Regions from separate parts of the Burkholderia crassaminum genome, predicted to be linked through region 2. Evidence: predicted binding sites of a transcription regulator. Region 2 holds the regulator's gene; the other holds the start of a gene.

Region 1 (8,143 bases), 1.5 Mb from region 2:
TCCAGCCACGCGGTGCACCCGGGGGTGCCGGTTTGCATCGCGCTCTGGTAGCCTCCGCGTCTCATGAGACAACAGAAAAATGAACTGCCGGCGCCCGAGGCGACCCGCATCAGCCGAACCCTCAGCTACCTGTTGCGCCACGCGCCGGAAACGATCGGGCTGCAGCTCGACCCGGAAGGCTGGGCCGACATCGACGAACTGATCGCCGGCCTCGCCCGCCAGGGGCACCCGATCGATCGCGCGACGCTCGAAACCGTCTGCGCGACCAACGACAAGCAGCGCTTCGCCCTCTCCGACGACGGCCGGCGCATCCGTGCGGTACAAGGCCATTCGACGCCCGTGGTGCAGCGCAGCTATCCGGCCGCGCAGCCGCCCGAGCGCCTCTATCACGGCACCGCAACACGTTTCCTGGATTCGATTCGGGCGCAAGGGCTGAAACCCGGCGCCCGTCATCACGTGCATCTGTCGCCGGACATCCGGACGGCGCTGGCCGTCGGCACGCGCTACGGCGTGCCCGTGATTCTCGAGGTCGATGCGCAGCGCATGCATCGGCAAGGCCACACGTTCTTCGTCGCCGAAAACGGCGTCTGGCTGACGGACACCGTGCCGGCGGAATACCTTACGGAGCTGGACGGGCCAGCGCGCTGAGACGCGCGTTCACCACGGCCAGAACATCGACGCGATGGACAGCGCCAGCGCCGCGCAAAGCGGCGAATAGTACAACGTGTCCATCCGTGCGAAACGCGACCCGCGTATCCGCTTGAAGAAGCCGACGTACCGGAAATCGCCGACGGCCCGCACCGCGAAGATCAGTGCGAACGCAACGACCGCGAACGAGATCGTGCCGGGATACGGGTTCGGCCCCAGCCAGCCGGCACGCGCGGCAACCACGCATGCGCCGCCCAGCAATGCCGCCGCGACGGCAAGCGTGCCGACGGCGGTCGGCCGCAGCAGCGGCTTGCCGTCCTGCTCCGGAATGGCCGCACGCTTGCCGCGCCGCCCGCCCAACGCCCAGTAGACGTGAATGAGCGCGATTGCGCAAAGCGTCGGCACGCTGAAATACGCTCCGGTCATGTCCGTAAGTGCCCTCGTCTCGTTGTGTCGTTATCTCGATGTGTTGCCGGCCAAGGTCCGGCACGCGGCCCCGGGCCACGGCACACGTGACGATACCGAAACCCGGCAACACGTGCATTGCGACGTCCGGTCGCAACCTGCCACAACGCATGCTGCAACGCAGTGCGCGCACAAGCGCGCGCGGGCCGCCCGCTTGACTTCCCTCCGTGCGCTACTACCCTGTTATTCCAGTACTGCGGTCGATCCGCGCCTGCGCGATCGGCCGCACGTGCATCGTTCGCCGCATTGCGCACCTGCACGACAACGATAACGAAGGCCATGGAGGCGACTCATGCTGATCGGTGTGCCGAAGGAGATCAAGAACCACGAATACCGTGTCGGCCTCACGCCGGCCGGCGCGCGCGAACTGACGCGGCACGGCCATCGCGTGCTGGTGCAGCGTGGCGCGGGCACGGCGATCGGCCTGCTCGACAACGACTACACGGCCGCGGGCGCATCGCTTTGCGACGGTGCCGACGAAGTCTTCGCGCGCGCCGACATGATCATCAAGGTCAAGGAGCCGCAGCCGGTGGAATGCGCGATGTTGCGGCGCGGGCAGATTCTCTACACCTACCTGCATCTCGCGCCCGATCCCGAACAGGCAGCCGCGCTCGTGAAGTCCGGTGCCGTCTGCATCGCCTACGAAACCGTGACGGGCCCGGGCGGCGGCCTGCCGCTGCTCGCACCGATGAGCGAGGTGGCCGGGCGCATGTCGATCCAGGTCGCGGCGACCCACCTCGAAAGCCCGCGCGGCGGGCGTGGCTTGCTGATGGCCGGTGTGCCCGGCGTGCCGGCCGCGCACGTCGTCGTGCTCGGCGCAGGCGTGGTGGGCACCGGCGCGCTGCAGATGGCGGTCGGCCTCGGCGCGCGTGTCACCGTGCTCGACACCAACGTGAACCGGCTGCGCCAGCTCGACCTCGTGTTCGCCAACCGGATCGCGACCGTCTGCTCGAACGCGCACACGATCGACGAAGCCGTGCGCGATGCCGACGTCGTGATCGGCGCCGTGCTCGTGCCGGGCGCATCGGCGCCGCGGCTCGTCACGCGTGACATGATCGCGACGATGCGCACGGGGGCGGTCGTCGTCGATGTCGCGATCGACCAGGGCGGATGCTTCGAAACCTCGCATGCGACGACGCACGCGGACCCGACCTTCGTCGTCGACGGCGTCGTGCACTACTGCGTCGCGAACATGCCCGGCGCGGTCGCGCGCACGTCGACCTTCGCGCTGAACAATGCGACGCTCGTGCATGCGCTCGCGCTCGCCGACAAGGGCTGGAAGCAGGCAATGACCGACGATCCGCATCTGCGCGCGGGCCTGAACGTGTGCGACGGGCACATCACGTACGAAGCGGTCGCGCTGGCGCTCGGCCTGCCCTATGTGCCGGCGGCAGGCGTGCTGGCATGACGTGACCGCATTCACGCACGGCCGGCGGCACACGCCGCCGGCCGCGTTCACGTTCCTTTCGATCCGCTGCGCTTGGTCGTGCCGCTTGCGCCCATCGTGCGTGCGAGCAGCGGCCTCAATTGCGCAAGCGTGCGCGTATTCAGCACGTCGGGCCGCGTCAGCCAGCCGCGTCGCGCCTGGTCGACGCCGTATGCCAGATTGTCGAGTTCGTCCGTGCTGCACGCATCCGAGCCGATCGCCACCGGCACGCCGGCCTTCGCGGCCTCGCGGCACCAGATGTCCGGCAGGTCGAGCCGCCGCGGCTGTGCATCGAGTTCGACGAAACAGCCGCGCGCCGCGGCGTGCGCGATCACGCGCGGCACATCGAGTTCGCATGCTTCGCGCTCGCCCAGCACGCGGCCCGTCGGGTGCGCGAGAATCGTGAAATGCGGGTGGTCCATCGCGCGCAACATGCGTGTGGTCTGCGCTTCGCGCGACAACTCGAAACCGTCGCGCACCGCACCGATCACGAGATCGAGCCGGCCGAGCATCGCGTCGGACACGTCGAGGCTGCCGTCCTCGCGAATACCGGCCTCTACCCCCTTGAGCAGCACGAAATCGTCGAACGATGCGTTGAGGCGATCGATCTCGTCGAGTTGCCGGTCAAGCCAGTCGAAGCCGGTGCGGCCGCTGCCGGCATCCGGTGCCCGGTCGGTGATGGCCAGGTACGCGAACCCGCGTGCGCGGGCCGCATCGGCCATCGCACGCAGGCTGTCGCGGCCGGCCGATGCGTCGGTATGCGCATGCAGGTCGCCGTGGAGATGCTTGCGCTCGACCAGCGCCGGCAGCGTGCCCGCGCGCGCTGCGTCGATCTCGCCGCGATCCTCGCGCAATTCCGGCGGGACTTCGTGCAACCCTATCGCAGCGTAGACCGACGCCTCGGTCACGCCGGCAATCCGTTCGTCGCCGCGAAACACGCCATATTCGTTGATCTTCAGCCCGCCGGCCTGCGCGATCCTGCGCAACGCGATGTTGTGCGCCTTCGATCCGGTGAAGTAGACGAGCGCCGCGCCGAACGCGTCGGCATCGACGACACGCAAATCGACCTGCAACCCGCTGGCGAGCACGACGCTCGACTTCGTCTTGCCGTGCGCAAGCACGCGCGCCACCTCGCCGTAGCCGACGAACGCTTCGGCGACGGCCACCGGATCGCGTGCGGTAACAAGGATGTCGAGATCGCCGACCGTCTCGCGGCGGCGGCGGAAACTGCCGGCCGGCACGGCCTTGCCGACGCCGGCAATCGCGCGCAGGCGTTCAAGCAGCGGCAGCAGCGCGTGTGCGGCATCCGGCAGCAGGAAGCGTTGGGGGTCGCGCTGCAGCCGGTCGTCGATCGCTTCGAGCAGATGCGCTTCGGTTTTCGCGCCGAAGCCCGGCAATTCGCGCACGTGCCCGTTCTTCGCTTCCGCGCGCAGCTGCTCGAGCGAATCGACGTGCAGCGCGTCATGCAGCGCCTTCACGCGTTTCGCGCCGAGCCCCGGCACGTCGAGCAGTTCGACGATCGCGCCCGGCAGCGCGTGGCGCAGCGTTTGCTGCAGTTCGCAGGTGCCGGTCGCGGCGATCTCGCGCAGCTTCGACGCGAGGTCGGGCCCGATCGACGGAATCTTCCCGAGATCGTCGCCGTTCGCGATCATCGTCGGGATATCGCGCCCGTAGTCGGCGATCGTGCGCGCGGCGTTGCGGTAGGCACGCACCCTGAATGGATTGGCGCCCTGGATTTCGAGCATGTCGGCGATCTCGGCGAACACGGCCGCACACCCGGCATTGTTGATCGGCATGATCGGCGTGGCTCCCTTCCACGTGGACGGCGCCGCGCGCGTGCGCGACGGTGTCTGCCCGCCCGGCGCCGCATGCTGACGCCGCCGGGCGCCCGCGTGTCATCGTACGCCGGCCGTGCGTCGCGTGCAGCGCCGTTGCGGCCGCGACGTCAGAGGGTGGCGCGCGGCGTCGTGGCGTAGTGCCGCTCGTAGATCGACTGGCAATGCGTGCACCGTTCGGCGGCCGGGCGCGCCAGCAGGCGCTCGTAGCCGACCGAACCGTCACAGTCGATGCATTCGCCGTAGCTGCCGTCGCGCATCCGCTGCTGCGCGCGGCCGACCGCGCGCAGTTCGGTGAGCTTCATGCCGATCAACGCGTGATCGACGTCGACGAACAGGTCCGCATTCGCCTCGTCGCCCTCGTCCGGCGCCGCGCCGGCGAGGTCTGCATAGGATTCCGACGCGCGCTGGTCTTCGCTCGTACGGATCTCCGCACGTAACGTCTGCTCGCTCTCGTTCAGCCGCTGTTTCAGCGTCTGCCGTTGTTGTTGGTCGAGCGCCATGGCCGTCTCTCCTGTTCCGGGTTCCGCGCGGGAAATTGCGGCGCGCGGTGTCGCGCCGGTGCGCGGCGGGCAGGCGTCACCGCCGCCGCCGTGTCCGGATGTGCGCCCGGATACACGTAGCACCGGACGCATTCGACGCAGGATAAACCCATTGAGCACGCGTGTGTTGACCGGAATCAGCGCTGCACCGCGTCTAAAAAAGCGGGGACGGACGCGAAATCGGGGACGGTAATCAGCGCACGTCCTCGCCGAGCCACTGCTTGCTGATCGCGCCGTACTCGCCGTCCTTGAGCATCGTGTCGAGTGCCGCGTTGATCGCGTCGCGCAGCTTCGGGCTATCCTTGCGCACCGCGATCCCCATCTTCTCCGGATACAGCAGCGGCCCTGCCGGCTTCGCATCGACATGCTTGTCCCGGATCGTCAGGATGCCTGCGATGCGGTCCGTGACGAATCCCTCGATACGGCGGTTCTGCATGTCGATCAGGATATCGGGCAGCCCCTTGTAGGTTTTCACCTGCACGTCGGGCCGGTTCTTGCGCAACCATGCCTCGTAGGTTTCCCCGAGCGTGACGCCGACCACCTTGCCCTTCAACTGCGCAATGTCCTGCACGCTGCTGCCCTTCGGCACAAACAGTTGCGCGCCCGAACGATAGTAGGACTGCGTGAAATCCACGGCCTTCAGGCGTTCGTCGGTCATCGCCAGGCTGCCGATGACGGCATCGTACTTGCCGGCCAGCAACCCGCCGACGATGCCGTCCCACGCCGTCATGACCGGCACGGGCTTCGCGCCGAGCCGGCTCGCGACGCGGGTGCCGATATCGACGTCGAAGCCGGTCAGCTTGCCCGACTCGTCGATGAAGCTGAACGGCGGATACTTGCCGGTCAGCGCGAACGTCAGGTTGCCGGTCTGCCGGACCTTGTCCAGATCGTCAGCGTGTGCCGCGACGCTCGCGGCGCCGATTAGCGCCGCGCAGGCGACCATCGTCATTCGTTGCAGCAAAGTCATCTCCAGTCTCCAGGATCTTGATCGTGAATCGAACGCGTCGATGCGCTCGACGTGGCATCACACGGCGCCTAACGCCGCGCGACTTCGAACAGCGCGGCGGCCCCCTGTCCGCCGCCGATGCACATCGTGACGACGACGTGGCGCACGCCGCGCCGCGCCCCTTCGAGCAACGCGTGACCGACCATGCGCGTACCCGTCATGCCGTAGGGATGACCGAGCGCGATGCTGCCGCCATTGACGTTGACGACCTCGTACGACAAACCAAGCGTGTCGACGCAATGCACGACCTGCGACGCGAACGCCTCGTTGAGTTCCCACAGGCCGATGTCGGCGGCCGACAGGCCCGTACGCGCAAGCAGCTTGCGCACGGCAGGCACGGGGCCGACGCCCATTTCGTCGGGCCGGCAGCCGGCCACCGCGCACGCGACCAGGCGTCCGAGCGGCGGCGTGTCGAGCGTGCGCAACATGGCGCCGGAGACGACCGCGCACGCGGCCGATCCGTCCGCGAGCGCGCACGCATTGCCGGCCGTCACGGTGCCGCCGTCGCGCACGGCATCGAGCGCCTCCAGCGCGTCGCCGGTCGTCCCCGGACGCCCGCATTCGTCTTCGCTCACGCGCAGCATGCGTGCGATGCTCTCGCCGCTTGCCTTGTCGCGTTCGAGCTTGCGCACGTCGACCGCGACGATTTCGTCGCGCAGCCACCCCGCTTGCGCCGCGTGCGCGGCACGTTGCTGGCTGAGCGCCGCGTAGTCGTCCTGCGCGCGACGCGACACGCGATAGCGGCGCGCGACCACGTCGGCCGTCTCGACCATCGGCATGTAGGCGTCAGCGTGCTGCGCGAGCAACCGCTCGTCCTGCTGGCGATGGCGATTCATGTGCGCGTTCTGCACGAGGCTGATCGATTCGACACCGCCCGCCAGGATCGCATCGGCTTCGCCGCCCGAGATCCGCGCCGACGCCAGTGCGACCGACATCAGCCCCGACGCGCATTGCCGGTCGACGGTCATGCCCGGCACGCTGACGGGCAGGCCGGCCGCCAGTGCCGCAAGCCGCCCGATGTTGTAGTACTGCGTCCCTTCCGGCAACGCGCAGCCGAGCATCACGTCGTCGATCCGTTCGGGATCGAGACCGCTGCGCGCCACCGCGGCACGCAGCGAAAGCCCGGCAAGCGTCGGCGACGTCGTGTCGTTGAACGCGCCGCGAAATGCACGCCCGATCGGCGTGCGCGCATAACCGACGATCCATGCGTCGCGATCGGTGCCTGTCATACGGCCTCCTTGTCGACCGTGAAATCGGCTTCGGTCAGGTTGCGGATCTCGGCGACGCTCAGCGAACCGAGCCGCTCCACCAGCGTCAGTCCATGCGCCGCACACCGGAACACCGCGTGTTCGGTGACGATCATCGCGACGCGGCGGCTGGCCGTGAGCGGCAGCGTGCATCGCTCGACGATCTTCGGTCGGCCGTTCTTGTCGGTGTGCGGCATCGTCACGATCACGCGCCCCGCCTTCTGCGCGAGTTCCGCGCCGCCGCCGATGCCTGCCACGAGGCTGCCCGGCACGAGCCAGTTCGCGAGATCGCCGTGCGCCGACACCTGCAATGCCCCCAGGAACGTGATGTCGACCAGCCCGCGCCGGATCATGCCGAACGATTCGGCGCTGTCCACGATCGCGCCGCCCGGCACGACCGACACGTAACCGCCGCCGGCGTCGATCAGGTCGCGGTCGAGATCGGCGGCGTGCGCGAGCGCGCCGACCCCGACGATGCCGTTCTCCGAGTGGATCCAGGTGGCCGACGGATCGTCGAGATACGCGGGGATCAGCGTCGGCAGGCCGATACCGAGGTTGATCAGTTGCCCGCGCGCCACTTCGCGCGCGGCCCGGCGCGCGATCACGTGGCGCGGGTCAGCGCTGGATGGGCTGGTATTCATCGGTGTCTCCGTCGATCTGGATCAGGCCATGCACGTGGATGCCCGGCGTATGGATGTCGTCGGGCGCGATCGGCGTCGCGTCGACGACGCGCGCCTCGACCAGCACCCGATCCGCGGCCATCGCCATCAGCGGCGAGAAATTGCGTGCCGCGCCGCGATAGCGGAGATTCCCGCAGGCATCCGCGCGATCCGCGCGAAGCAGCGCGAAATCGGCCCGCAGCGCGCGTTCGAAAAACAGCGTCCGGCCGTCGACCGAAATCGTTTCGCGCGTGACGCCCAGCTCCGGCGGCAACTCGATATCGGTCACGATGCCCGGCAAGCCGACGCCCGCGC
Region 2 (8,143 bases):
GCGGTTGATTGCATCGTAGGTCTGCAGCGATACGTGGACGGGCGCATTGCCGATCGCGCCGGTGTAGTTCGCGACTTCGTACCAGCCTGCGTAAGACGCGACCGGCGCGCACGCGAACAGCACGGCAAGCATGGCGGCGAACGGGGAGGCGTAGCGGGTGCGACGGGTGTTCCGGGGCATGGGCGGTCCGTGTGCGTGGTGTTGGTCCGGCCGTCACGGATATCGGTCCGGCCATGTCGGGCCGTGCGGCGGGCCGCCCGGACGCACACCATTGTATCCATCCGCCACTCACGAATTACCGGCCCCGCGAGTGCGGCGACAAGGTCGTGCACATGACACGGGCCGGTCGCGGAACCGCGCAGACCGCGCGATCCGATCGACCGGCCTGCTACCGACGACCTCAGGCCGCGCTGGCCTCGTCGATTCGTCGAATGTCGTCCTGATCGAGCGTGACTCGGATCGCTTCGCCAAGCGATTCCAACTGCGCCAGCGACGTCGCGCTCGCGATTGGCGCGGTGATCGTCGGCCGAGCGATTTGCCACGCGAGCGCGATCGCGGCCGGCTGCGTGCCGTGCTTCGCCGCCACCGCATCGAGCGCCGCGAGGATGCGCAGCCCGCGTTCATTCAGATAGCCGGCGACGCGATCGCCGCGCACGCTCTTCTTCAGGTCGGCCTCGCTGCGGTACTTGCCCGACAGGAAGCCGCTCGCGAGCGCGTAATAGTTAACGACACCGAGCTTCAGGTCGCGCACGACCGGTTCGAGATCGCGCTCGTAGTCCGCGCGATCGAGCTGGTTGTATTCGGGCTGGATGACCTGGTACGCGGGCAGGCCGTCGCGCTTGCTGACGTCGGCGGCTTCGCGCAGGCGTGCGCCGCTGTAGTTCGATGCGCCGATGATCCGCACCTTGCCCGCGTCGATCAGCGTCTGATAGGCGCCGAGCGTTTCCTCGAGCGGGGCCGTATCGGCGAGATCGCTATGCGAGAAATACAGGTCGATGTAGTCGGTCTGCAGGCGGCGCAGCGAATCGTCGGCGGCTTTCAGGATGTTGTCTTTCGTCAGGCCCGCCCGCGCGGCCAGCAGGCCGACCTTGGTCGAGATCACGACCTGTTCGCGCTTGCCGGAGCGCTTGAGCCACTTGCCGATGATCGTTTCCGACTCGCCGCCGCTGTTGCCGGGGGCCCAGGCCGAATAGACGTCGGCTGTGTCGATGAAGTTGATGCCGGTGTCGGCGAGTGCGTCGAGCAGCGCGAACGATGTGTTCTCGTCGACGGTCCAGCCGAAGACGTTGCCGCCGAATGCGAGCGGTGAAACCTGGATGTTCGACGTGCCGAGGGTGCGGTGTGCCATGTTCTGCTCCGATATCTGCGGGTGACGGAAGGGAACTGCGGGATGGGCCGAGGCGATCACGGCGAGACGACGGGGTACGTGGTGCGGTCACGCCGTTGTCGCGGGACGCCGGACATTCTCGCCGATCGCTCCGATTCGTGCAGGCGGCGCGCCGTCGCGATAGCGGATCGCTTGATGCGCATGGCGGACACCGCGTCCGTTGCGTGAGCGCTTCGTGTGGCTGCGTTCGATCGGGAACCGATTTTTGTTGACGCTGGCGCAGCGGGACGCGGAACGGCGCGTGGGTGGAAGCAGGCGGGAGGGCGGGAAGGTGAATGCTCCGGCGTTGCGCCGGAGCGTACGCGACGACGGGCGGCAAGCGGCCGCCCGTGCGAGGGTGAGCCGGTCAGCGCAACTGCACGGCCGCGAGAAACAGCACCATGCTGCCGATCGCGCCGTCCAGCACGCGCCACGCCACGGCCTTGCGGAACCACGGCGCGAGCAGTCGCGCACCGTAGCCGAGCCCGAGGAACCACACGACGCTGACCGACATCGCGCCGATCGCGAACGCGAGCCGTGCGCCTTCCGGCTCGCGTGCGCCGGCCGTGCCGATCAACAGGAACGTGTCGAGATACACGTGCGGGTTGAGCCACGTGAACGCGAGCGTCATCAGCACGATGGCGAGCCCGCTCTGCGGCGGCGGGGCGACCGCATCGCCGCGCACGTCGAGCGTTTCATGGCCCGGCTTGAACGCGCGGCGCAGCGCGTTGATGCCGAACCACGCGAGATACGCGAGGCCCACATACAGCACCGCGTGGACGAAGGTCGGATAGCGTTCGACGAGCACCGATGCGCCGCCGACGCCCGTGCCGATCAGGATCATGTCGGACAGTGCGCACAGCAGCACGATCTTGCCGACATGCGAGCGCATGATGCCCTGCCGCAGCACGAATGCGTTCTGCGCGCCGATGGTGACGATGAGCGAGCCGCAGAGTGCGGCGCCGTGGGAAAAAGCGAGCCAGTTCATGATGGATGACAGCAGTGGAAGCGGTAGACGGATGAATCGGGTAGCGCTAGTCTGCGGTCAGCATGAAAATAAGAGAAGCTAATTCACCTAATGCAGATTAAGGAAATCTAATGCTCGACTACGCGTTGCTCGATGCCCTCGCGGCCGTGATCCGGCACGGTTCGTTCGAGCGTGCGGCCAAGGAGCTGAATGTCACGCCGTCGGCCGTGTCGCAGCGTGTGAAATTGCTGGAGGAGCGGGTCGGCAGCGTGCTCGTCAAGCGCGGGCAGCCGTGTGTCGCGACCACATCCGGTGCGCTGCTGTGCCGGCACACCGAGCGCGTGCAACTGCTCGAAGCCGAGCTGGGCGGCCGGATGCCGGCGTTGCCGGGCCAGATCGCGAGCGCGTGGCCGACGTTGCGTGTGGCCGTCAACGACGACAGCGTCGCGACGTGGTTCATCGACGCGGTCGGGCCGTTCTGCACGGAGCGCGAGACGTTGCTCGACCTCGTGATCGACGACCAGGATTACACGGCCTCGCGCATTCGCGACGGCAGCGTACAGGGCGCCGTGACCGCGCAGGCCGAACCTATCCAGGGATGCCGGTCGGAGCGGCTCGGGCGGATCTGCTATCGTGCGGTGTGCTCGCCGGCGTTTTACGAACGCTACTTCAGCGCGGGCATTACGCGCGATGCGCTGCGCCGGGCGCCGTGCGTGATGTTCAATCCGAAGGACGGGCTGCAGGCACGTTTCATCCGGCGCGTGACGCGCGCGGATCTCGATCCGCCACAGCACTGGATACCGCACGTCGCGGGCTATCTGCGCGCATGCGAGACGGGATTGGGATGGGGGATGTGTCCGGACCGGATGGTCGATCGCCAACTGGCGGCGGGTGAACTGGTCGACATGTCGCGCGGGCGAACGATCGACATCGACCTTTACTGGCAGAGCTGGCGTTTGTCGATCGGCTGGCTCGACGATTTCAGCGCGGCGCTGAAGGCGCGTGCCGCGCTGTTCCTCGATTGACCGATCGGGTGACGCAGGCGGCGCGGCGCGCAAGATCCGCGCCGTGCGGCATCACGTCAGACTTGATGCAGGCCGTCGAAATCGACGATCTGGACGTGGCGGCCCTGCATTTCGATCAGTCCGCGCTTCTGGAATTTCGACAGCGTGCGGCTGACCGTTTCGAGCGTCATGCCGAGGTAGCTGCCGATGTCTTCGCGCGTCATCCGCAGGTTGAATTCCGACGGCGAGTAACCGCGCTTCAGGTAGCGCGACGATACGTCGAGCAGGAACGCGGCGACGCGCTCTTCGGCATTCAGCGAACCGAGCAGCATCGTTTGCGACGTTTCGCGCACGATCTGTTCGCTCATCAGCTTGTGCATGCGCAACTGCATCGAACCGGCTTCCGAGCACAGCGCCTTGAGCGCGCTGTACGGAATCACACAGACGGAGCTGTCTTCCAGTGCGACCGCGGTGCGCGGATGCGTGTCGTCGCAGATGCCGTCGAGGCCGAGCGCTTCGCCCGCCAGATGCAGGCCGGTGACCTGCTCGCGGCCGTCGTGGCGCGTCGCGACGGTTTTCAGCGAACCCGAGCGCACCGCGTACAGGTTGTCGAATGCGTCGCCTTCGCGGAACAGCGCTTCGCCGCGCTTGACGGGGCGCGCCGCGCAGATGACCGACTCGAGGCGGCTGAGCGCTTCGGGCGCCAGGCCCTGCGGCATGCACAGGTGCCGCATCGCGCACGTCGAGCAGTGCGCAGCCTGGCGAGGGGCCCAGCTACCGGCATGAGGCGTGGCGGCGGGACGTGTGGCGACGGGCGTCAGCATGATCGTTTACTCCGGCGTTGAATCGACGGAATCATTGTCCCACCGCAACTTGCCGCTGTCGGGTGACAAAACGTCGCGACCGGCCGCGCATGCCGAATGCCGTTTACGCGGCCGGTTCGTCGACGTTGGCGGCCGCCGGGATCAGCAGCACGGGCAGCGTCGCGTGGCGCACGCATTGCTCGGCGATGCTGCCGAGCACGAGACGGCGGAACCCGCGGCGGCCGTGCGTGCCGAGCACGAGCAGATCGGCGCCGAACGCTTTCGCGCCGTCGAGGATCAGCGACGCTACGTCGTTGAGCGACGTCGCTTCGCTCAATCGCGTCTCGCCCTTCACGCCCGCTGCCTGCATCAGCGTCGTGAAATCCTTCGCGAGTGCGTTGCCTTGCGCGACGAGCTGGTCGCGCAGCACGGACGGATCGTAGCCGGGCACGTTGTAGTAGATCGCGGCGTTCTCGACGACGTAGAACGGTTGCAGCTCGGCGCCGTGCGATTTCGCGAGCGCCAGCGCGGCGTCGAACGCATGGCGGGACGTGTCGCTGCCGTCGACGGCAACCAGAATACGCTTGTACATAGTGTCTCCGAGTGGCGGGTTGAAACGAAGTCGGCCGGATGGCCGATCAGGCTGGGCAATGCGCAATGCTGCGAGGCAGAGTAAACCAATGGCGGGGACTTTGCAGTGAGGTGCCGGTCGTGCCGCGCGGCAGTGCCGCTTCAGTTTCTACGGTGTACGCCATACACATGGCGCATGCTGGGACGCACGACGCACGACGCACGACGCACGACGCACGACGCACGACGCACGACGCACGACGCACGACGCACGACGCACGACGCACGACGCACGACGCACGACGCACGACGCACGACGCACGACGCACGACGCACGACGCACGGCGTGCGCCGTGGTCGCCGCCGTTGTCCGCATCGTCGGCGGAAAGGCATGCGCGAGCGCCTGAGTCGCATTTGGCACACGCATACGCACGCACCGCACGCACCGCACGCGCCGAACACGCCGAACACGCCGAACACGCCGAACACGCCGAACACGCCGAACACGCCGAACACGCCGAACACGCCGAACACGCCGAACACGCCGAACACGCCGAACACGCCGAACACGCCGAACACGCCGAACACGCCGATCGCATCGACACGGCGCGACAGTCACGCGGATGCCTTACCCGCATCGCCATTCAATCTCAATCGCGCCGTTTCGACATGACCTCGATCAACGCATCTGCGTCGGTGCGATTCACCGCATGAATGACACCGCCGGTGTCGCCGCGCGGAATCGTTCGCTCCTGCATCGCGCGGTTGCCGGCACACGTCCGGCGCACTGTCGCGTACGCCGATCCTCAGCCATCGGCCGTCGGCCGATGCCGGTCCGCAAACGAACGATCGATTCAAACGCCGCGCCGGCTATCTCGGGACGGCCGTCAGCTCGAACACGCGTTCCGGCCGCCGCTGGTGGCCGGGCCAGTACGTGCTGCCGTACATCCGGTGAACGGGGCCGAACAGGGCATCGCTCATGGGCTGCGGCGCGTCGAAGCCTTTCTCGATCACCATGTATCCGGCGCGCAGCGCGAACGCCGGATGATTGCCGCCGGGGCGGCTGTCGAAACCGGCGAAACCGTCGCCGGCTTCGGGCATCGCATTGACGAGCGACGCGTTGCTGCCCGTGATCTGGTCGGGCGAGATCGGCCCGCCGCCGGCGAGAAGCCACGCCTCGCGGTTCTTGCCGTCGGTATCGACCGTGCTGTCGTGGGTTTCGTCGTTGTCGATCTCGACGCTGTGCGGATGCGAACGTTCGGTTTGACCGGATGATTCCATCGCGGCTCTCCTGGCGGCGAAGCGTTCCGGATCGAAGCAAATCCCGTTCCGGCTGTGACGGGAAAAGGCGCGCGGGCGATCGCCGCGGTCGCGCGACGCGCACTGATTTGTCGTGATTTATTTCAGCTAGAAGACGCGTTTTCTACAGAGTATGATTCTTTTCCTGCAAAGCGGCGACAGGGGATTCGGTCGCGCCGCCTCTGCCCGCGCCGGGGGCGCCGCAGCACCCTTAAAGACGGGCAGTGAACAACAAAGCAAGGGACTAGAGGTGGCGGATTCATGCAAGCGACTACTGCCTTCACGCACCGCGGTTATCTGTTGAATTGCGCGCCCGCGCGCGCCAGTGACGGTTCGTTCAAGCCCTATGTCGTGATCTCCCGATCGAGCGACGGGGAGCTCGTGGCGAACCGTTTTTTCCCGATCGAGCTCCAGTTCAACGACGAAGGCGACGCGATTGCGCACGCGCGCGACTGGGCCGTGCGATGGATCGACGCCAGCAGCATCACGATCTGACGCCGCCGCGATTCGGCACCATCGGCCGTCCGGCCGATCCCCTGCGTGCCGCCCCGCGGCAAAAAACGCGGTAATCTTGCGGAACCCGTCACTTTATTCGCGGCCGTGCGACCGAGCGCGGCCGCCTGCATTGGCATATGTCGACATCACCCGCCCGTCAGTGGGGCCTTGAAGAAATCGTCGCCGGCTTGCGCGAGTCGCGCGAGGAACTCCATCGCACGCGCCATCCGCGCGGCATCCGCGAACTGCCGTCGCGCGATGCAATCTGCAAGATTGTGACCGGCCTGCGCGCGTCGATGTTTCCGACGCATTACGGCGCACCGGATCTGACCGACGAAAGCGTCGACTTCTACGTCGGCCACACGCTCGAAAGCACATTGCGCATTCTGTCCGAACAGATCCGCCGTGCGCTGCCGTTCCTGCCCGAGCATGCGGATACGCCGTTCGCCGAGCTCGACGAACGCGCGTTCGAGATCGCGCGCGAATTCGGCCGGCAGTTGCCGGCGGTCCGCGCGCTGCTCGTCAGCGATATCCAGGCCGCCTATGCGGGCGATCCGGCCGCGCAGCACATCACCGAGATCCTGCTGTGCTACCCCGGCGTGCTGGCGATGATGCACCACCGGCTTGCGCACGCGCTGCACCAGCTTGGCGTACCGCTGCTTGCGCGATTCATCAATGAAATCGCCCACTCGGCTACCGGCATCGACATTCACCCGGGTGCGCGGATCGGCCCGAGCTTCTTCATCGACCACGGCACCGGCGTCGTGATCGGCGAGACGGCGATCATCGGCGAGCGCGTGCGCGTGTACCAGGCCGTCACGCTCGGCGCGAAAAGCTTCCCGGCCGATGGCGAAGGCGCGCTGGTCAAGGGCAACGCACGGCACCCGATCGTCGAGGACGACGTGGTGATCTACGCGGGCGCGACGATTCTCGGCCGCGTGACGATCGGGCGCGGTTCGGTGATCGGCGGCAACGTGTGGCTCACGCACAGCGTGCCGCCCGGCACGAGCGTCGCGCAGGGCAAGGTTCGCGAAGGCGGGAGCGCAGATAAGCCGTAACGCGGCGCGCGGCCACTGGCCGCCGCCACACGCGTCGGTCAGTGCTTGCCGTCGGGCGCGCGGTGCTTGTACAGCACGTCCTGGTCGACGCGGATCAGGTTCTGCCCTGCATCGACGACGAAATCCACGCCGTTGTACGCGTTGCCCGTCAGCATCAGGATCGCGCTCGCGACATCGTCGGGGCCCGCGATGCGCGCGAGCGGCGTCGAAGCGCGGCTCGCGTGCTCGAAGTCGGCCGGCGTCTGGTCGTCGCTCGGCAGCATCAGTCCGGGGAACACCGCGTTCACACGCAGCACCGGCGCGGACGACAGCGCGAGCATCTGCGTGAGGTTGCCGAGCGCGGCTTTCGCGACCGTATAGCTGAAATGGTCGCGGTGAAAGTTTTCCTTGATCTTCTGGTCGACGACATTCACGACGACGCCCTGCGTACCGGCCGCGCGGGCCCGTTCGTAGACCGCGCGCGTGAGCAGGATCGGCGCGCGGCAGTTGACCGCCCACGCCTGGTCGAATGCCGCGAGGTCGAAGCTCGGGAAATGGTCCTGCCAGAATACCGACGCATTGTTGACGAGCACGTCGAGGCG

What was found. The regulator FNR, encoded in region 2, switches genes on or off when oxygen is low (the NO sensors DNR and NnrR bind a similar motif). The targets are predictions, from matches to a motif close to TTGATNNNNATCAA.
Region 1: the regulator FNR is predicted to act here: its motif matches at 5,044-5,057, upstream of ACPTTF_RS25825 (TraR/DksA family transcriptional regulator).

The regions. Positions count from the first base shown of each region.
Region 1 covers NZ_OZ183800.1:1,960,723-1,968,865, forward strand. Annotated here, with positions in the region: gene ACPTTF_RS25805 (RNA 2'-phosphotransferase) at 64-648, shown strand; gene ACPTTF_RS25810 (DUF3995 domain-containing protein) at 658-1,074, opposite strand; gene ald (alanine dehydrogenase) at 1,406-2,521, shown strand; gene polX (DNA polymerase/3'-5' exonuclease PolX) at 2,569-4,335, opposite strand; gene ACPTTF_RS25825 (TraR/DksA family transcriptional regulator) at 4,485-4,877, opposite strand; gene ACPTTF_RS25830 (transporter substrate-binding domain-containing protein) at 5,110-5,883, opposite strand; gene ACPTTF_RS25835 (acetyl-CoA C-acyltransferase) at 5,952-7,151, opposite strand; gene ACPTTF_RS25840 (3-oxoacid CoA-transferase subunit B) at 7,148-7,810, opposite strand; gene ACPTTF_RS25845 (CoA transferase subunit A) at 7,785-8,143, opposite strand, start outside.
Region 2 covers NZ_OZ183800.1:3,501,367-3,509,509, reverse strand. Annotated here, with positions in the region: gene ACPTTF_RS32860 (hypothetical protein) at 1-180, opposite strand, end outside; gene ACPTTF_RS32855 (aldo/keto reductase) at 401-1,348, opposite strand; gene ACPTTF_RS32850 (LysE/ArgO family amino acid transporter) at 1,734-2,354, opposite strand; gene ACPTTF_RS32845 (LysR family transcriptional regulator ArgP) at 2,465-3,358, shown strand; gene fnr (fumarate/nitrate reduction transcriptional regulator Fnr) at 3,415-4,161, opposite strand; gene ACPTTF_RS32835 (universal stress protein) at 4,265-4,732, opposite strand; gene ACPTTF_RS32830 (hypothetical protein) at 4,873-5,298, opposite strand; gene ACPTTF_RS32825 (DUF3005 domain-containing protein) at 5,581-5,991, opposite strand; gene ACPTTF_RS32820 (hypothetical protein) at 6,271-6,504, shown strand; gene epsC (serine O-acetyltransferase EpsC) at 6,642-7,562, shown strand; gene ACPTTF_RS32810 (SDR family oxidoreductase) at 7,601-8,143, opposite strand, start outside.